One region of the Pseudonocardia sp. T1-2H genome, then DNA from elsewhere that is predicted to be linked to it. Evidence: predicted binding sites of a transcription regulator. Region 1 holds the regulator's gene; the other holds the start of a gene.
The links. The regulator LexA, encoded in region 1, represses DNA repair genes until DNA is damaged. The targets are predictions, from matches to a motif close to CGAACACGTGTTCG.

Region 1 (10,198 bases):
CGCGACGGGATCACGCGCCTCCCGGTCCCGCGGTTCGGCTGCTTCCCCGGCAGCCGCCTCGCGCAGATCGGCGATCTCCTTCTCGAAGTCCTCGATGGAGGAGAACGAACGGTAGACGCTCGCGAAGCGCAGGTACGCCACCTCGTCGAGCTCCTTCAACGGTCCGAGGATCGCCAGCCCGACCTCATGGCTGGGCAGCTCGGCCGTGCCGCCCGCCCGGACGGCCTCCTCCACGCGGTGCGCCAGCTGCTGCAGCGCATCCTCGTGGACCGGCCTCCCCTGACAGGCGCGTCGTACGCCGCTGACGACCTTGTCCCGGCTGAACGGTTCGGTGACGCCGCTGCGCTTGACGACGGCGAGCACGGCCTCCTCGACCGTGGTGAACCGCTTGCCGCACGCCGCGCACGAGCGGCGGCGACGGGTGGCCTGGCCGTCCTCGACCTCACGGGAGTCGATGACCCGGCAGTCCGAGTGACGACAGAACGGACACCGCACGAGCAACCTCCCCCGAAGACCTCGCCGAACCGAATCGGCTGGGCGAAACCCAACCTGTAGGCGAACAACACAGATGTAACCACAACATGTGGGGCCTGGCCATCGCTGACCCCGGATGTCCCCGACTCTCGCCCGATCGTGGGAAGAAGGCTTCCACACGATCTCCGAACGCCGCCCGGTGGCTTCACAGTGGCGCCTCGGCGACACCCAGTGACGCCCTGCAGGTCACGTGGATGACGCGAGGGCGACACTCGGGGACGACGGCCGCATCTGCACGCGCCGACCGCTCGTCGCGTCGGCGACACGCCGGGCAGATGCGGGGAACGCATCGCCCCTCCGGGGCGCTCCGCACCGGGCGTGTCGGCCTGGCGTGGCCCCGGACGCGGGTGCCGGACCGACACGGACCGTGGCGAGCGGTGGACGGCCCCGGCAGTCCGGCCCAGCAACCCGGTGCCCGCGCTCCCGCGGCCCACGGTCACGACGCAGCGAGATCGGCGAGCAGCCCGAGCAGCACCACGGCCGTGGCGCTGGCCGTCACGACGGCCAGGCCGGCCAGGAAGCGGTCCGGCCGACCGAGGACGGGCCGCGGGACGAACCCGACCGGAAGTCGTCGCGGACGGCGGGCGACACACATCCGGTCCGGCCGCCGCGAGGAGACCCGCAGCGAACCCCCAAAGCCCCGATCGACACCGGCGGGGCGCCCACCGCCCCGATGCGGAGCGCGGAGGGCGAGGACCTCACGGGGTACGCCGAGGGCGAGCCGCGCCCGCGGGACGGCACGGCGGACTAACCCCTCCCGCGCGCCGGCTCCCGGATGGAGGTCCTCGGCCTGGCGCCCCTGCGCTCCACCGACCGGACGACCACCGGCGGGCCGTCCGCAGGCCGCGTTTCGGCCGGCGCCGGTCCGCCGCGGGGCGATCGGCACCGTCGCGTCCCCACGTCCGCGCCGGGCACCTCGGACCGCCGTCGGGCCCGCGCTCTCCGCGCGCCGGCGCGCCGCTCGCGGCCCCGGCCGTCCACCCTCCCCCGCGCCCCTCGGCGGCCGCCGACCGGTGACGGCCGGGCGCGCGTCGTTCGTGTGGTTCCCGAGATCCATGACGACCTCCCCGCGGCGGTTCGACCGCGCCCGGACCGATGCCCGGGCGTCCTCGAACGCCTGTGCGAGGTCTATCAGCGACCCCCGACAAGAACCGTGGATCGCGCGTCCGGGCGTCGGTCAGGCCGGGACGCGCAGGGTCCGGCCGGGCTCCAGGGCGACCGAGGTGAGGCCGTTGTCCGCGAGGATGCGCTCCACGACGGCGGCCGTGTCCGCCTCGGGGGCCACGCGCCGCGCGACGTCCCAGGCCGTGTCCGAGGGACCGGTGACGACGAGCCGCGTCCCGTCGGGCACGGTCGACCGGGCCGCGGCGGCGCCTGCGGCGTCCGCGATCAGGCCGAGGCCGACCACCGCCGCGGTCGAGGCGAGCGTCACGGCGAGCCCGGCGACGAGGCGACGCAGCCGGTGGCGAGCCTCGCCGACCGGGCGCCGGCGGGCCCGCGCCCGCGCCACGCCGGGCCTCACGACCCGCTCCCGGGTGCCGCCCCGGCGGACCGGCGACGGCCTCGTGCGTCCCGGGACCCGTGGCGGCGTGGGCGAACCGGCGGGAGCGGGAACGGCACGGGGACCGCGGCGCAACGGGATCACCGGCGCGAGGGCGCCGACCGCCGGCTCCCGTCCGGGCACCGCCCGCCGGGTCGTCGGGTCCTGCCGCTCCGCCACCGCGCTGGGTGCCATCTCCGCGTCTCCCGTCCTCGTCCGCGCCGCTCATCGGCCGGATCTCGCACATGTGTTCGATCGAACGTCTGTGCGATGTTGTACCACCCCGTCGCTCCGGACACGACGATCCGCGCCGAAAAATCTCGGGTGTCGTTCGAACATGTGTTTGGCGAACCGGCCGGAACGGGCTACGGTCTGTCACGATGCTCCGGCCGGCGACGGCGAGGTGCCGCGCCGAAGGCGCGGCACCCGGTCGGCCGGCAGGAGGCCCGGGCCGCGGTCCGGGGCCGGGAAGAGCCGGCCGGGCACGAGGGCCGGGACGCAGACGAAGGAGGCGGCAGGGCAGATGGCACGGGACGAGTCCGGCAGCGGCGCGGGCCCGGGGAACGGTCGGGCCGGTGGCGTCGGTGCCGGAGCGAAGCCCGGGCAGGTGCGCGCCTTCCCCGATCCCCCCGCGGATCCGGTGGGCCTCACCCCCCGGCAGCGCAAGGTGCTCGAGGTGATCAAGGACTGGGTGGACCGTTTCGGCTACCCGCCCAGCGTGCGCGAGATCGGCGACGCCGTCGGCCTCACGTCCACCTCCTCGGTGCATCACCAGCTGCGCACCCTCGAGCGGAAGGGCTACCTGCGGCGTGATCCCAACCGGACCCGCGCCGTGGACGTCCGCAGCCCCGAGGACCTCGCCGACGTCGATTCCGGCACGGGCACCGAGGCGGACGTCGCGATGCGCTCCGAGCGCCCGTCGCCGGCCTACGTGCCGCTGCTCGGCAACATCGCCGCCGGTGGCCCCATCCTCGCCGAGCAGGCCGTGGAGAACGTGTTCCCGCTCCCCCGCGAGATCGTCGGCGAGGGCGAGCTGTTCCTGCTGAACGTGAAGGGGGACTCGATGATCGAGGCCGCCATCACGGACGGGGACTGGGTGGTCGTGCGTCAGCAGCCGGTCGCCGAACAAGGTGAGATCGTGGCCGCGATGATCGACGGCGAGGCCACGGTGAAGACCCTGAAGCGGCGCGACGGGCACGTCTGGCTGATGCCGGCCAACTCCGCGTACGAGCCCATCCCCGGCGACGAGGCCAGCATCCTCGGCCGCGTCGTCGCGGTCCTGCGCCGGCTCTGAGGTCGGTCTTCGCGCGCCCCGGGGCCGGTCACGGCTCCGGAATCGGGACGACCACGACGGGGTAGCGGGCGCTGCGCACCAGCGACCCGGTCACGCTCCCGAGCAGCAGCCGTCGCATGAACCGGTACCCGCGGGAACCGACGACGAGCAGGTCCGTCCGCTCCGGCAGGTCCGCCAGGGTGTGGGCGACGTGGCGGCCGATCACGACGTCGACGAGTGTGTCGATCTCGGCGGGGACCCGGGACACACCCTTCTGCGCCGTCTTCTTGGCCTCGTGCACCGCGCCCGGATCCGTCGCGACCACGACGAACCGGAGCGCCGCGCCGGTCCGGCTCGCCAGGTGCACCGCCACGACGATGGCCTGGTCGGACTCGGCGGTCCCGTCGTAGGCCACCCCGATGCTGGAGATCCGCTTCTCGGCGAAGTGCCGGTAGCCACGCGGGGCGATCGCGATCGGGCAGCGGGCCATCGGGAGCAGCCGCTGCACCGTCTTGCCCGGCGCGAGGCGGCCGACGAGACCGCCGGCCGTCGAACCGACCACCAGGACCGCGGCCCCGACGTCGTCGGCGTGGTCGACCAGCGCGGGTGCGGCCGGGCCGGGGCCCAGCGGGGTGAACTCCATCTCGGCCGAGTCCCACTCGCGGTCGATCACCGCTCGGGCGCGACCGAAGCGCTCCCGCGCCACCGCCTCGGCCTTCTCCCGCCAGCGCGGGTCCCGGGCGATCGCCGAGAGCCCGATCCCGTCGGTCGGGTAGACCGTGGCGACGACGGCGGTGAGCCCGGTGAGGCGAGCCAGCTGGGCGCCGAGGACGAGCGCGTCGTGCCCGCCGGGCGTGTCCTCGTAGGCGGCCACGATCGGCACCTCGGCACCCCTTCCCGCTCCTCGACCCCGTTCGGCCCTCGGAGGAACACTAGGCGGCGAGGGCCCGGACACGATCACGTCCGGCTCATCGGTAACGCGGACGTCACACGGGAGGCCCCGGCCCGGACGACGAGAGCGATCAACGGCGACGGTGGCCGTGCAGCGCCATCGCGGCGGCCCCGAGCGCGAGCAGCCCGACCGCGATCGCGCCGCCGATCACCGCCGGCCGCCACTCCGGCGCGCGTTCGGGCGGGACCACGACCGCCGGCGCCGCCGGCCCCGTGGCCGACGCCGCGGGGGCGGCGAGGGCGAGCGCCGCGGCCCCCGGAACCGCCCGGGCTTCCCCTCGCCGAGCCCCCGCGTCTCCGATCCGGAGAGCAGCGTGCCGTCGGGCAGGAACGCCAGCGCCTCGCCCTGGGGCTCGTCCGGCAGCGGGACCCTCGTCGGCACCCCGTCCAGCGCGGCGACGACGTCCGCGGATCCCCGGGGCATCCGGTAGAGCCAGGCGTCGGTGTAGGTCCGCAGGGCGACGACCGAGCCGTCCGCACTGGTCGCGCCGCCGGTGACCGTGTACGAGCCGAGGTCCCCGACGGGGCCGCCGGAGGAGTCCGACCGTGGGAGCACGACCGTTCCGACCCTGGTCAGCGGCGTCGGCCCGGGTTCGGCGAGAGGCCCGGCCGGGCGGTACACCCCGGCGGAGCCGAGCACCTCCTTGGTGATGATCACGGGCACGCCGTCCGCCCCGACGAGCACCGCCTCGGCGTCGTGCGCCCCGTCGGGATACGTCAGCCGGTGCAGCCGCGCCTCCCCGCGAGGTGGCACCGCGATCAGCGCGACCGTCTCCCGGCGGCGGGTGTTGTCCCCCGTGTCCGCGACCCAGAACGTGCCGTCCGGGCCCAGGGCGAGGTCCTCCGCGTCCAGCGGGTCGACGTCCGCGGTGCGCGTCTCGACGATGGCGCACGTGTTCGGGTCGAGGCGCTGCAGGCGCACCTGGCGTCCGCTGTCCGCCATCGCCCACACCTCACCCGACGGCCCGACGGCCAACCCGGACAGCTCGAGCAGCCGCGGGTCCTCGACCGTGCACAGGCTCACCGGATCCGCGGAGGCGGATCCGGTGCCGAGCACGCCGAGCACCAGGAGGACGAGCGTGACCACCGCACCGCGCGCGGCGGGACGTGCGTTCACGTGCGGCTTCTCGACGGAGGGACGCAGGTCAGCGCCGGGCCACGCGCCGCAGCTCGTCGTCCACAGCGGGAGCGATGGCGACCGCAGACCGGGGCGCCTCCCCCACCAGATATGGCGCCGCGACCACGGCGAGCTCCGGCCCCACGCGCACGTGCAGCCGGGTTCCCTCGCCGACGTGCTCGAGTTCGAGCACCTCGGCCTCGGTGTGCAGCCGGGCGACGAGGCCGCCCTCGGTGTAGGGGACGAGCAGTTCCAGGTCCACCTCGGGGCGCGGCAGGCGCTCGGCGAGGCGGGCCTTGAGCTGCTCGACGCCGTCCCCCGGTACGCGGAGACGAACACCGCGTCCGGCAGGAGGTGCCGCAGCCGCGCGAGCTGCAGGTCCCCGGCCACGTCCACCTTGTTCACCACGAGCAGCTCCGACGGCATGGTGCCGCCGTGCGCCTCGCCGATCTCCACCAGGACCTTGCGGACGGCGGCGATCTGGTCCTCGGGCAGCGGGTCCGAGGCGTCCACGACGTGCACGAGCAGGTCCGCCTGCGCGGACTCCTCGAGCGTCGACCGGAACGCCTCGACGAGCTGGTGGGGCAGGTGCCGCACGAACCCGACGGTGTCGGTGAGCGTGTAGGCCCGCCCGTCCGGCGTCTCGGCGCGCCGGGTGGTGGGGTCCAGGGTCGCGAACAGCGCGTCCTCGACCAGCACACCGGCGTTCGTCAGAGCGTTGAGCAGGCTGGACTTGCCCGCGTTCGTGTACCCGACGATCGCGACGCCGGGGATCTCGGTCTTCCGGCGGCCGCCGCGCTGGGTGTCCCGGACACGGGACATCGCGCTGATCTCGCGACGCAGCTTCGACATGCGGTTGCGGATCCGCCGCCGGTCCAGCTCGATCTTCGTCTCACCGGGGCCACGGCCACCGATCCCGACACCGCCGGCGGCACGACCACCGACCTGCCGGGACAGCGCCTCGCCCCAGCCGCGCAGGCGCGGGAGCAGGTAGGACAGCTGGGCCAGCTCGACCTGCGCCTTGCCGTCCCGCGACTGGGCGTGCTGGGCGAAGATGTCCAGGATCAGCGCGGTCCGGTCGATCACCTTGACCTTGAGCTTCTCCTCCAGCTGGCGGAGCTGGCCGGGCGAGAGTTCGCCGTCGCAGATCACGGTGTCCGCCTCGGCCTGCTGCACGGCGAGCTTGAGCTCCTCGACCTTGCCGGAGCCGATGAACGTGGCCGGGTCCGGCGAGCTTCGCCGCTGCACGAGGCCGTCGAGCACCTCGGAGCCGGCGGTCTCGGCGAGCCGCGCGAGCTCCACGAGGGAGGCGTTGGCCTGCTCGGACGTGCCCTCCGTCCAGACCCCGACGAGGACGACCCGCTCCAGCCGCAGCTGCCGGTACTCGACCTCGGTGATGTCCGTGAGCTCGGTGGACAGGCCCGCGACGCGGCGGAGCGACGTGCGCTCCTCCAGCTCCATGTCCCCGCGGGAGGGATCGGGACGCCGAGCGTCGAAGCGGGGGTCGGCGGTGAAGCCGGGCGAGGTGGTTCGCGGGGTCGTGCTCAGGGGGGTTTCAGTCATCGTGACACCCAGTGTCCCACGTTCCGCGTTCCCTGTCCGCCCGATTGGCGCTGCCTTGTCCGACGTCACCGCAGCGCATCCCACCAGGACCGATCCAGCTCACCGTGCGCGACCAGGACCGCCGGACCGTGCAGCACGGTGGAGGCGCCTCCGTCCCGGACGGTCACCCGCAGCCGCCCGCCGGGGGTCTCCACGGGCACGGTGCCGGACTCCCGCCCGGCCGCCCGCAGCGCCGCGACGACGGCCGCGACGGTGCCCGTCCCGCAGGAGCGGGTCTCCCCCACGCCGCGCTCGTGCACGCGCATCGCGACGCCGTCCGTCCCGATCGGGGACACGAACTCGACGTTCACGCCGTTCGGGAACGCCGCCTCGTCGTGCAGGGGCGGCGAGGTGAGGTCCAGTGCCGGGATGGCCGCGTCGGTGACGCACGCGAGGTGCGGGTTCCCGACGTCGATCGCGACGCCGTCGAACTCCCGGCCCGCGACGAGCGCGGTGGACGGCTCCCCGACCCGCGCGCGCCCCATCTCGACGGACACCTCGCCGTCGGCGAAGGTGACGTCCTTGACCCCGGCGCGGGTGCCGATCCGCAGCGGTCCCTCGCCCAGCCAGCCGGCCTGTTCGAGGTAGCGCGCGAAGACCCGGACACCGTTGCCGCACATCTCCGCGGTGCTGCCGTCCGCGTTGCGGTAGTCCATGAACCACTCGACGCCGGCCTCGGGCGCCGGGCCCCCGGAGCCGAGCGCCGACCAGCGGACCACGCGCAGCACCCCGTCCGCGCCCAGGCCGCGGTGGCGGTCGCACAGGGCGGCCACCCGCTGCGGGGTCAGCGCGAGCGCACCCTGCGCGTCCGGCAGCACGACGAAGTCGTTCTGCGTCCCGTGGCCCTTGGCGAAGGCGATCCCGTCACTCACCCGACCAGCCTACGAGCCCGCGCCGACAGTTCCGGCTCCGCGCCGTCGAGCCAGTGGATCCGGCGGTCCCGGCGGAACCAGGAACGCTGCCGACGGACGAACCGGCGGGTGCGACGGACGGTCTCCTCCGCGGCGGTCTCCAGCGGGTACTCGCCGTCGAACGCGGCCAGGACCTGCTGGTAGCCGAGCGCCCGGGACGCGGTCCGGCCCTCCCGCAGGCCGCGTCCGACCAGCTCGCGGGTCTCCTCGACCAACCCGTCGGCCAGCATCCGGTCCACCCGCAGCGCCACCCGCTCGTCGAGCTCGGCGGTGTTTCGGTCCACGCCGAGCAGGACGGCGTCGTAGCGGGGCGGCCGCGTCCCGGGCAGGTTCGCGCTGAACGGGCGGCCCGTCAGCTCCACGACCTCCAGCGCCCGGACGATCCGGCGCCCGTTGCTCGGCAGCACGGCCTCGGCGGCCACCGGGTCCACCTCCGCGAGCCGCCGGTGCAGCGTCGGCGCGCCGACCCGGGCCAGCTCGGTCTCCAGCCGCCCCCGGACCTGCGGGTCCGTGCCGGGGAACTCCAGCTCGTCGACGACCGCCTGGATGTAGAGCCCGGACCCGCCGACCAGCACCGGCGTGCGGCCCGCGGCCAGCAGCCGCTCGATCACCGTTCGCGCCTCACGCTGGTAGACGGCGACGGACGCGGTCTCGGTGACGTCCAGGACGTCGAGCTGGTGGTGCGGGATCCCGCGGCGCTCGGGCACGGTCAGCTTCGCGGTTCCCACGTCCATCCCGCGGTAGAGCTGCATGGCGTCCGCGTTGACGATCTCGCCGTCGAGGGCCTCGGCGAGGTCGAGCGCGAGATCGGACTTGCCGGTGGCCGTCGGGCCGACGACGGCGACGAGCCGGGTCACGTCCACACGGCCACGTGGTAGGCCACGCCGAACGGCGCCGACGAGTGCAGCAGCTCGCCGCGCCGTCCCTGCGGACACGCTCCCGCCAGCACCTGCCAGGGCGCCCGGCCCGCGGCCCACAGCTCCGCCGCGACGACCGGGTCGAGGGCCGCGAGCGCCGCGGCGTCCGCGGACTCGAGAGCCTTGGCGACGGCGTCGTCGAACGGCCCGGCGCGCTCGTCGAGATGGCCGGGCGCCTTGTCGGTGTGCGTCGCGGCCCCGTCCCCGACGATCAGCAGCCCGACCGGTCCGGCCGCCGCCGCGCACTCCGCGGCCAGGTCGGCACCGAGCCGCGCGCACTCCTCCGGGCCGGCGTCCGGGGCGACGAGCTCGCCGCGGATCCGCACGGGTGCGCCGGTCGTGCCCGCGGCCCAGGCCGCGATCAACAGGGGCAACGCGAGATCGGGATCCGGGCCGTCGGCCGGGGCGGTGGTGTCCAGCGGGACCCTGACGTCGACGCCGAACCCGGCGAACGTCCCGACCGCCTCCGGCCGGACGGTCCGCCGGCCCCTGGCGTCCGACCCGACGGCGATCCATTCGGGGGCGACCGACGCGAGCCCGGCCGCGGCGGAGCGACAGGCCGCCCGCAGCTCCTCCGTCTCGGCGGCCGCGCCCGTGGCGAGCTCGGGGACGAGCAGCGGAGGCTGTGGCAGCACGACGACCATGGGAAGCACGGGTGCCGATCCTATCCGCCGACCGCGCGGTCACGCTCCGCGCACGGAAGAGCCCGGAGCGTGCGCAGATCACGCCTTCCGGGGCCGGGGGGCGCGACTCGTCGATCAGGATCCGCCGCTGAGAGGCACGTACGAGCGGCAACTGTTTCGCGTGACACGCCGAACTGTTTCAATTCCGGAACCGGCGGTCGCAGGTCGTGACCTGGCCGGCACGCGTACGGCCCCTCCGTCAGGTGGGGCGTCCACCGGACCTCGGTGGACAGGAACGAGGGAGGACGACGGTGTCGGACGAGCAGATCCCGGAGCGCACCGATCAGCCGGAGGGGCCGGTGAAGTCGGCCCCGGACGGCGGCACGGACACCGATCGCAGAGAACAGGCGAGCACCGAGCAGGCGGCTGCCGAGCAGGCGGGCGGCGAGCAGGCGGGCGGCGAGCAGGCGGGCGGCGAGCAGGCGGGCGGCGACGAGGCGAGTGCCGGGAGCACGCTCTCGCCGAGCCCCGAGCCGCCGGCCCCGGTGGCGCCACCGGCGGCACCACCGGCTCCCGCGGCACCCACCCCCGGACCGGCGGCCTCCGGCCCCGTCGCACCCGGCCCTGACCGGCCGACGCCGCGCCCCGGTACGCCCGGAGCCGGCCCGACCCCGCCGCGTCCGGGCCCGCCCCGCCCCGGCCCCGGGTCGATCCCCCGGCCCGGCCCACC
Region 2 (10,198 bases), 4.9 Mb from region 1:
GTCGCCGTGCGGTTCGACGACCCGGACCTCGGGGTCGAGTGGCCGCTGCCGGCCGGCGTGATGAGCGCGAAGGACGCCGCGGCGCCGTCCTGGCAGGCGCTGTGCGCGCGGCTCGGCGTCTCCTGACGGGAGGACCTGGGCCCTTCCGTGCGATTGCCGGGCCGGACCGGCGGGGTTAGCGTTCCGGCGTGGCCACGATCGTGCCCCTGTCGGACGCCGTCGCCGACCTCGTCCGGGACGGGGACGAAGTGGCCCTCGAGGGGAACTCCGCGCTCATCCCGTTCGCCGCGGCGCACGAGGTGATCCGCCTGCGCCGCAGGGACCTCACGCTCGTCCGGATGTCGCCGGACCTCGTCTACGACCAGCTCGTCGGCGCCGGGTGCGCGCGCAAGCTGGTGTTCTCGTGGGCCGCCAACCCGGTCCTCGGCGTCGCCGGGTCGCTGCACCGGCTGCAGGACGCGCTGGTCGACGGCTGGCCGGCGCCGCTGGAGATCGAGGAGCACAGCCACGCGGGGATGGTCGCCCGCTACGTCGCCGGCGCCTCCGGGCTGCCGTTCGGGATGCTGCGCGGCTACGCGGGGACGGACCTGCCGCAGTACACGGCGTCCGTCGCGACCGTGCGCTGTCCCTTCACCGGCGAGGAGCTCGACGCGGTGTCGGCGCTGAACCCGGATGTCGCGATCGTGCACGCGCAGCGGGCGGACAAGTCCGGGAACGTGCAGTTCCGGGGGGCCGGCGGGATGCAGAAGGAGGCCGTGCTCGCCGCGCGGCGCTCGCTGGTGACGGTCGAGGAGATCGTCGACGAGCTGAGCCCGGTGCCGGACGCGACGGTGCTGCCCTCGTTCGCGATCACCGCGGTGGCGCACGCCCCCGGCGGCGCGGCGCCGTCGGCGGTGGACGGCTTCTACGACCGGGACGACGACGCCTACCGCGCGTGGGACGAGATCTCCCGGGACCGCACGCGCTTCAACCTCTGGCTCGAGGGGATCCGCGCCGAGGGGACGGACCCGGCATGACCACGCTCGACCAGCCGGCGACGGACGCCGGCTCCTGGACGTCGGACGAGATGCTGGCCGTCGCCGCCGCCCGGACGGTGCGGGCCGGCCAGGCCTGCTTCGCCGGCGCCGGGCTGCCGGCCCGCGCAGCGGAGCTGGCCCGCCGGCTGCACGCCCCGGACCTGCTGCTCGTCCACGACGACGGCCGGCTCGGCGAGCTTCGGGGCGGTGAGCCTGCCCGAGCTCTTCGGCTACTGGATCCAGTCCGGCCGGATCGACGTCGGCCTGCTGTCGGCCGCGCAGATCGACGTCTTCGGCAACCTCAACACCACCGTGCTCGGCGACTACGCCGAACCGGACCTCCGGCTCCCCGGCTCCGGGTCCGCGCCGGAGATCGCGGCGTCCTGCCGCGAGGTCGTCGTGGTGATGCGGCACCGGCTGCCGGCGTTCGTGGAGCGGGTGGACTTCGTCACCTCGGTCGGGTTCGGCGCCGGGCCGCTGGACCGGGCGATGCTCGGGCTGCGCGGCGGCGGCCCGCGGCAGGTGATCACCGATCTCGGCGTGCTGGAACCGGACCCGGACAGCGCCGAACTGCGGCTGACGGCGGTGCACCCCGGGGTCCGCGTCGAGCAGGTGCGGGCGGAGACGGGCTGGCCGCTCGAGGTGTCCGAGGACCTCGTGGTGACCGACGCGCCGACGCCGCACGAACTCGCGGCCCTCCGCTCGGTCATGACAGGGTCGGGGTCATGAGCACCGTTGTCCTGCACCACGAGATCGACGGCCCGGAGGACGCCCCGGTCCTCGTCCTGTCCGGTTCCCTCGGCAGCACCCTGGAGATGTGGGAGCCCAACCTCCCCGCGCTGACCTCCCGGTTCCGCGTCGTCCGGCTGGACCACCGCGGCCACGGCCGCTCGCCCGTCCCCGAGGGCCCCTACCGGATCGCCGACCTCGCGGGTGACGTCCTCGCGACCCTGGACGAGCTGGGCCTGGACCGCGTCGCCTGGTGCGGGCTGTCCATGGGCGGCATGGTCGGGATGTACCTGGCGTCCGAGCACCCGGAGCGGATCAGCCGGCTCGTGCTGTGCTGCACCTCCGCGCGCTTCCCGGACCTGACGGCCTGGAAGGACCGCATCGCCGCCGTCGCCGAGCAGGGCACCGCGCCCCTGGCTCCGGGCATCGTCGCCCGCTGGTTCACCGCGGAGTACGCGGCCGCCCACCCGGACGTCGTGAAGCGCGCCGAGAGCTGGGTCGCAGACTCCTCCGACGAGGGCTACCGCGCCTCCTGCCAGGCCATCGAGGCCTGGGACCACGTGGACCGGCTGCCCGCCATCACGGCGCCGACGCTGGTCATCGCCGGTTCGGCGGACCTGTCGACCCCGGTCGAGCCGCACGCCCGCACCATCGCGTCCGGCATCCCCGGGGCCCACCTCGAGGTCGTCGAGGGGGCACACCTGGCGACGATGGAGCTGTCGGAGGAGACCTCGCGGCTCATCGCGGAGCACGCCGGAGACTGACGGCGCAACCGCATTCGGCCGTCCGGGTGTGGGGAGGCCCGCAGCCGAGGTCACGATTCGATCACATAGGATCGTCGCAAGGCGGCACTCCCCGGATCAGCGGCGAGCGAGGGTGACGTCGGGGCCGAATCGGCCCCTCCAGCACCCGTCCCGTCACCCCGGGGGTCCGAGATCCACATGCTCAACGACCGCGAACGCAGCCTGCTCGCCCTGATCGAGCGTGACCTGCAGGCCACCGATCCCGGCCTGGCCGCGCGCTTCTCCCGCCTCGGTCGCCACCCCGGCACCCGGTCCGTCCGCGGTCCCGGGGTGATCCCCATGGTGCTGCTGGCCGGGGGCCTGCTCCTGCTGCTGGTCGGTGGGGTCACCGCGGCGGTGCCGGTGGTGGTCTCGGGCATCCTGATGGCGGTCGCGGCGCTCGCGCTCGCCCTCGTCGCGCCCCTTCCGGCGCGCCCGTTCCCCAGCTCCTGAGCCCGCGCTCAGACGCGCTTGAGGATCCGGGCCGCGCCCGCCGCCGCGGTCGTCGCGAGGAACGACGCGCCCTCGAGGCGCCAGCAGCCTTCCTGCCCGAGGCCGACGAAGCCGTCGTTCATCGCGCCGAGCTTCTCCACGATCGCCCGCCGTGTCCATCACTCGTCGGCGACGCCACGTGCGGCGAGCGCCTCGCCGAGCTCGTCGGCGTGCTTGAGCGTGCGGACGAGGAACGGCACCGCGAACGCGACGACCGAGCGTTCCACCCCCCGGGCCCGGGCCGCCTCGCGGACGGACGCGGCGATTTCGGACAGCGTGGCCACGGCCTGGAGGGTGAGGCCGACGAGCAGGCCCACCCGGTCCGGTCGCACGCCGAACCGGCCCAGCAACCTCGGCGAGCACAGCGGGCCCAGCGCCCGCTCGATGGCGCCCACGACGTCGTCGATCCTGGTGGTCAACGTGAACAGGCTCGCGGCTCCCAGCGCTGCGACGAGCCGCAGGACGGTGACCCCGGCGGACCGGACGTCGAGCAGCCAGGCCTGCAGCGCGAGGATCACGACGGCGAGCAGGAGCACCGAGCGGAGCAGCGGCCACACCCGGTCCCACGGGATCCGGGCCAGCGGGTAGCCCAGCGCGACCACGGCGCAGATCACGCCCAGCGCGATCGGCGATCGCAGCACGACCGTGACGGTGACGAGCGCGAGCATCCCGAGGAACTTCGCGCCCGCGGGCAGCCGGTGCAGGGGGCTGGCCCCGGGGACGTACAGGCCGAGGGGAGTCACCGGGCCAGCCCGCGGTAGTACGCGACGGCGGGGCCCGGCTCGTCGTCGGCGACCACCCGGCCGCCGTGGATCACGACGACGCGCTCGAAGCCGCCGAGCAGGTCCAGGTCGTGCGTCACGAGCACGACCTGCTGGCGCAGCCGGCCGAGCAGCTCGACGAACCGGCGCTTGTTGCGCAGGTCGAGCAGGGTCGTCGGCTCGTCGCAGACCAGCACGTCCGGGTCGAGCACGAGCATCCCGCACAGCGCCAGCAGCTGCTTCTGGCCGCCGGACAGCTGGTGCGCAGGGTGGTCCGCGTAGCCGTCGAGGCCGTGCTCGGCGAGCACCTCGGCGGCCCGGCGGGCCCGCTCGGGCCGGCTCAGCCCGCTACGCCGCAAGGAGAACGCCACGTCCTCGCCGGCCGTCGGCATCACGATCTGGCTGTCCGGGTTGGTGAAGACGAACCCGACCCTGCGCCGGACCGCGGCGCCCTTCTCGGCCGGGTCGAGGCCGTCGACCAGGACCCGCCCGCGCGTCGGGCGCACCAGGCCGTTGATCATCCTCGCGAGCGTGGACTTGCCCGAGCCGTTGAGCCCGACGAACGCGACGCGCTGTTCGGTCAGGGTCAGGTCCACCTGCTCGAGCACCGTCCGCTCGCCGTAGGCGTGCCCGACGCCGTCGAACTCGATCACACGACCTCCCACAGCGCGGCCACCCCGACGCCGCCCCCGGCGGACAGCGCGGTGAGCCCGCTCCCGCCTCCGCCCTGGCCGACCAGCCGGGCGAACAGCCGGACGACCAGCACCGCGCCCGACGCGCCCCAGGGGTGGCCGAGGGCGATCGCACCCCCGTCCGGGCTCACCGTCTCCTCGTCGATCCCTGCGGCGTCGAGACACGCCAGGGCCTGGCCCGCGAAGGCCTCGTTGAACTCGACCACGTCGGGCGTCCGGTCCAGCACGCGGGTCATCGCCGGGACCGCGCCGAGCCCGAGCAGGTTCGGGTCGACGGCGGAGGTGGCGGACGCGACGAGCCGCAGCCCGGGCAGGCCGCGCTCCCGCCGGATCCGCTCGCTGACGACCAGCACCGCGGCGGCGCCGTCGTTCACGCCGCAGGAGTTCGCGGCGGTCGCGGTGCCGTCCGGGGTGAAGGCGGGCCGGAAGCGGGCGAGCCGCTCGACGGTGAAGGCGCGCGGGCGCTCGTCGGCCGCCACCCCGGCGACCGGGACGAGCTCGCCGGCGAACCGCCCGGCGCGCTGCGCGGCGAGGGCCCGGGCGTGGCTGCGCGCGGCGAACCGGTCCTGTCGGTCCCGGGAGATCCCGGCCTCGGCGGCGACGCGGTCCGCGGCCGCGCCCATCTCCGGGTCGCCGATCTCCGGGGGCGCGAAGGGGGCCCGCGTGTAGGGGACGGGCGGGTCCGTGCGCCAGGCGCGGTGCGGGGCGGTGGACGCACTCTCCCCGCCGCCCGCGAGGTAGGCCTCGCCCTCGCCGGCGCGGATCATCGTGGCCGCCAGGGTGACCGCGGCGAGGCCGCTGGCGCACTGCCGGTCCACGGTCATGCCGGGCACGCCGGAGCCGAGGCCGGCACGCAGGGCGGCGACCCGCGCGGGGTTGCCGCCGGGGCCGAAGACGTTGCCCAGCAGCACGTCGTCGACGGTTTCGAGGCCCGCGTCGTCGAGCAGGGCGCGGAGGACGGGCGCGGCCAGTGTGTCGACGGACAGGTTCCTCAGCACCCCACCGGCGCTGCCGATCGGGGTGCGCCGGGCCGCGACGACGACCGGGGTCCGGTCGTTCATCGAAGGGGCTCCGCGGCGAGCGTGCCGTCCGCGAGCTGCTCCGCGACGAGCGCGCGGGCGGGTTTGCCGGAGGCCGTGCGGGGAAGCGCCTTGGTGCGCAGCCAGCGCCTCGGCCGCTTGCCGGGTTCCAGCGCGGCGCGGGCCGCGGCCCGCAGCTCCGCGAGGGCCGGTGCGGTGTCCGCCTCGACGACGGCGGTGACGAGCGCACCCAGCCGCGGGTGCGGGGTGCCGGTGACCAGGACGTCGTCGACGCCGGGGACGGCGCGGAGCACGGCCTCGACCTCCTCCGCGGACACGAGCCGGCCCCCGCTGGAGATCGTCGCCGAGTCCCGGCCGTGCACGACGAGCGTGCCGTCACCGCGTAGCTCGACCCGGTCGCCGACGCTCGACCACTCCGGTGCGGGCTCGAGCTCGCCGCCGCGCAGGTACCCGTCGAACGCGAGGGGCGAGCGCAGCCGGAGCACGCCGTCGCGGACGTCCAGCTCCACGCCGGGGACGGGCCGGAGGCCGGCGTCGTCCCGGCGGATCGCGATGAGGGAGTGCTCCGCCGAGCCGTAGTACTCGACCAGCCGAGCGTCCGGGAGCGTCCGGGCGAACCGTGCCCGCAACGCGTCGCCGACGTGGGCGCCGCCGCACACCACCGTGCGCAGCGCGCACGGGCCGGGCTCCCGCTCGAGCTCGCCGAGGAGGTTCACGAGCATCGCGGGCACGAGGTGGACCGCCGCGGCCTCCCGGGCGTCGGGGGCGCGCAGGTGGTCGCGGACGCGCAGCTCGGCGCCGCACCACAGCGCGTGCAGCGCGCCGAAGGTGAACAGGGACGAGCTCAGCGGGCCCGGGACCAGCACCGGGCCGGGCAACGGGCCCAGCGCCTCGAAGCTGCGCCGCCAGGACTCCCGCGAGCGCACCAGCACCTTGGGCCGGCCGCTGCTACCCGAGGTCGTGGGCAGGTAGAACGCGGTGCGCTCGTCCCCCCGGGCGGCACGGGGAGTCCGGGCGCCGGATCACCGTCCACGACGACATCCGGAAGGGCGTCGGCCACGATCGCGGCGCGTTCCCGGGCCGTCCACCGCGGCTCGACGACGAGGGTGGCGGCGCCGAGCAGGTCCGCGCCGAGCAGCCAGGCCAGGACGTCTCCGCCGTCGACCGCGACGCGGGATCCCTGCCTGACGCCGCGGGCGGCGAGCACGCGCGCCGCGCCGTGCGCGCGGGCGGAGAGCTCGCCGGGCACCTCACCGAGGATCATCGGGACCGGGCCGGCGGCGCCGCGAACCTTCCCGGCAGGGCGCGGTGCACGACGGCGGCCACCAGCGCCGTGACCACGACCTTCGCCACGTCACCGGGGACGAAGACCAGCGATCCGACGAGGGCGGTCCGGACGTCCCCGAGGTAGACGGCGAGGAAGCCGATCCCGAGGACGTAGTCCACGACGAGCCCGGCGAACGCGGCGAGCAGCAGGATCGGCAGGAGCCGCCCGTTCCCCTCGCTACGCATCAGGCGCTCCGCGACGAGCCCGGTGACCAGCGCGGACAGGATCCACCCGAGGAGGAAACCGGCGCTCGGGCCCGCGAACGGCGCGAGCCCGCCCCTCCCGCCGGAGAGCAGCGGCAGGCCGATCGCGGTGAGCGCCAGCAGCAGGACCACGGACAGCGTGCCGCGCCGGGCGCCGATCACCGCCCCGGCGATCAGCGGCCCCATGTTCTGCAGGACGATCGGCACCCCGGACCCGCCGACGTAGAGGCCCGGGAAGATGCCGAGCACCGCAATGAACGCGGCGAAGACGACGACCGTGGCGAGGTCCGCGGCGGGGGACGCCGAACGTGAGGCGGGCACCGTGGAAGGTAACCACGCCTGCCCACGGGTCCCACAACCCAGCGCCCGCCGATGTGAGCGATCAGCCGTGGGCGAGGTCGGTGAACCGGCTGTAGTGCAGCTGATGGGCCACCGTGATGGTGCCCTGCGGCCCGTTTCGGTGCTTGGCCAGGATCAGGTCCGCCTCGCCCGCGCGGGGGTCGTCCCGCTCGAAGGCGTCCGGACGGTGCAGCAGGATCACCATGTCCGCGTCCTGCTCGATCGAGCCGGACTCACGCAGGTCCGACAGCATCGGCCGCTTGTCCGTGCGCTGCTCCGGTCCACGGTTGAGCTGGCTCATCGCCACGACCGGGACCTCGAGCTCCTTGGCCAGCAGCTTGATCTGCCGGGAGAACTCCGAGACCTCCTGCTGCCGGGACTCCACCTTGCGGCCCGACGTCATCAGCTGCAGGTAGTCCAGGATCACGAGCTTGAGATCGTGGCGCTGCTTGAGCCGGCGCGCCTTGGCCCGGATCTCCATCAACGTCAGGTTCGGCGAGTCGTCGATGAAGATCGGCGCCTCGCTGATCTCGCTCATCCGCCGCGCCATGCGGGTCCAGTCGTCATCGCTCATCCGCCCGGCGCGCATGTCCGCCAACCGGATCTTCGCCTCCGCCGAGAGCAGCCGCATCACGATCTCGGACTTGCTCATCTCCAGCGAGAAGATCGCGCTGGTCATGCCGTGCTTCACCGAGCACGACCGGGCGAAATCCAGTCCGAGCGTGCTCTTGCCGAGCCCGGGACGGGCCGCCACGACGACCATCTGGCCCGCGTGCAGGCCGTTGGTGATGGCGTCCAGGTCCGCGAACCCGGTGGGGACGCCCAGCGCCACGCCGCCGCGGGAGGCGATCGCGTCGATCTCGTCCATCGTGGGCTGCAGCAGCTCCTCGAGCGGGGTGTAGTCCTCGCTCGTGGTCCGCTCGGTGACCTCGTAGATCGCGGCCTGCGCGCGGTCCACGACCTCCTCGACCTCGCCGCCGTCGGCGCCGTGGTAGCCGAGCTGCACGATCCGGGTGCCCGCGTCCACCAGCCGGCGCAGGATCGCCTTCTCCGCGACGATCTCGGCGTAGTAGGCCGCGTTGGCCGCCGTCGGCACCGTGGCGATCAGCGTGTGCAGGTAGGGCGCGCCGCCGAGGCGGATCAGGTCGCCCTTGCGCTGCAGCTCCGCGGCCACGGTGACCGCGTCCGCCGGCTCGCCGCGGCCGTAGAGATCCAGGATGCAGTCATAGACCGTCTGATGGGCCGGGCGGTAGAAGTCGTCCGGGCGCAGCACCTCGACGACGTCCGCGATCGCGTCCTTGCTCAGCAGCATGCCGCCCAGGACGGACTGCTCCGCGGTGAGGTCCTGCGGAGGCTGGCGGTCGAACGGGGCCGGCGAGTCGTCGCGGGCGCCATCCCCTTCCCGGACCGCACGCGGCCGGCCGGCCGGGCGATCATCTGTCACCGCCATCCGCCGTATCACCTCCACGTCGTCACTTCCGGGGCGTCGCCGGGGTGCGGCGCGTCTCGTGGAGGGGTGACCCCCCGTGACGAACAAACGTCAGCCTATCGAACATGAGTTCGATCCGCGAGTGGTGGAACCGTGACCTCCACCGCCGTTCCGACGGACGAGGCGGGGAAGCCGGGCACGGATGCGCCGCCCGGGCGGACCGGGAGACCCGAGGCTAGGCCGATACCGACCCGGGGCGCGAACGAGCATGTGTACGGACCTGGGGACGGCGTGGGGACCAATCGGCTCCCGTGCAGGTCGCTGTCCGGAGGGCGTTGTGGACGGAGTGGGGACAACTACGGATCTACGGGCGTTTCCGCTGGTGAAGGCCAGGGGGGAGGCTGTGGACAACTTTACCCGGCGTGTCGTTCGGTGAGCGGTGCCCGGGAGTGTCCGCTCGTCGCACCGAGGCCCACCCGGCGCAATCGGACGGTCACCCGACGACGTCACCGTCACTCCTGGCCGGTCGTTCGGACAGCCTGCCACGCCGAGTCGTCGATCACCGGACACCGGTCGGACCGGCCCGGGCACGACTCAGGGCGGGACCCGGGTCCCGTGGACCTGGATCCCGCCCTGATGACGGAACGTGACCGGCAGCCTGCGCCGGGCGAACCGGGCTCAGCTGGCGACGACCGCCACCTGCAGCTCCGCGGTGACCTCCGGGTGCAGCCGAACCGTGACGGGGTGCGTGCCGACCGTCTTGATCGACGACGACACCTCGACCGCGTGCCGGTCCAGCACCGGGCCGCCGGCCGCCTTGACGGCGTCGACGACCTGGGCCGGGGTGACCGAGCCGAAGAGCCGGCCCGAGTCGTTCGCGGCCTTGGCCTTCACGGTGACGGACAGGTCGCCGAGCTGGCCGGCGACCTCCCGGGCGTGTCCGAGGTCCCGGATCTGGCGGGCCTTCTGGGCCCGGCGGATCTGCTCGACCTGCTTCTCGGCGCCACGGGTGGCGGGGATCGCGAACTTGCGCGGCAGCAGGTAGTTACGGCCGTAGCCGTCCTTGACCTCGACGACGTCGCCGGGGGCCCCGAGGTTGGGGACGTCAGCGGTGAGGATGAGCTTCATGGCTGGATCTCCTTCCTCAGCGCGCGGTGGACGTGTACGGCAGCAGGGCGACCTCGCGGCTGTTCTTGACCGCGACGGCGACGTCCCGCTGGTGCTGGCGGCAGTTGCCGGTGACGCGGCGGGCCCGGATCTTGCCGCGGTCGGAGATGAACTTCCGGAGCAGTCCGGTGTCCTTGTAGTCGATCTCCTGGGCCTTGTCCTTGCAGAATGCGCAGACCTTCTTCTTGGGCTTGCGCAGGACGGGCTTGGGCATTGCTGAT

Region 2: dnaB (replicative DNA helicase) is a predicted target of LexA. The motif match lies at 8,931-8,944, and genes of this name have one in related genera.

What each region holds. Positions count from the first base shown of each region.
Region 1 is NZ_JBBPCL010000001.1:1,529,122-1,539,319, reverse strand. It holds gene nrdR (transcriptional regulator NrdR) at 1-495, opposite strand, end outside; gene WBK50_RS07725 (hypothetical protein) at 971-1,129, opposite strand; gene WBK50_RS07720 (LysM peptidoglycan-binding domain-containing protein) at 1,712-2,269, opposite strand; gene lexA (transcriptional repressor LexA) at 2,598-3,368, shown strand; gene WBK50_RS07710 (universal stress protein) at 3,397-4,221, opposite strand; gene WBK50_RS07705 (hypothetical protein) at 4,447-5,415, opposite strand; partial or broken gene hflX (GTPase HflX) at 5,444-6,876, opposite strand; gene dapF (diaminopimelate epimerase) at 7,044-7,889, opposite strand; gene miaA (tRNA (adenosine(37)-N6)-dimethylallyltransferase MiaA) at 7,886-8,791, opposite strand; gene WBK50_RS07685 (hypothetical protein) at 8,782-9,489, opposite strand; gene WBK50_RS07680 (DUF349 domain-containing protein) at 10,179-10,198, shown strand, end outside.
Region 2 is NZ_JBBPCL010000001.1:6,410,247-6,420,444, forward strand. It holds gene rfbC (dTDP-4-dehydrorhamnose 3,5-epimerase) at 1-126, shown strand, start outside; gene WBK50_RS31565 (CoA transferase subunit A) at 189-1,016, shown strand; gene WBK50_RS31570 (CoA-transferase subunit beta) at 1,224-1,745, shown strand; gene pcaD (3-oxoadipate enol-lactonase) at 1,742-2,509, shown strand; gene WBK50_RS31580 (DUF3040 domain-containing protein) at 2,687-2,980, shown strand; gene WBK50_RS31585 (hypothetical protein) at 2,989-3,120, opposite strand; gene WBK50_RS31590 (energy-coupling factor transporter transmembrane component T family protein) at 3,139-3,762, opposite strand; gene WBK50_RS31595 (energy-coupling factor ABC transporter ATP-binding protein) at 3,759-4,433, opposite strand; gene WBK50_RS31600 (thiolase family protein) at 4,430-5,533, opposite strand; gene WBK50_RS31605 (AMP-binding enzyme) at 5,530-6,021, opposite strand; partial or broken gene WBK50_RS31610 (hypothetical protein) at 6,061-6,450, opposite strand; gene WBK50_RS31615 (AMP-binding protein) at 6,357-6,776, opposite strand; gene WBK50_RS31620 (biotin transporter BioY) at 6,773-7,363, opposite strand; gene dnaB (replicative DNA helicase) at 7,425-8,831, opposite strand; gene rplI (50S ribosomal protein L9) at 9,489-9,938, opposite strand; gene rpsR (30S ribosomal protein S18) at 9,955-10,191, opposite strand.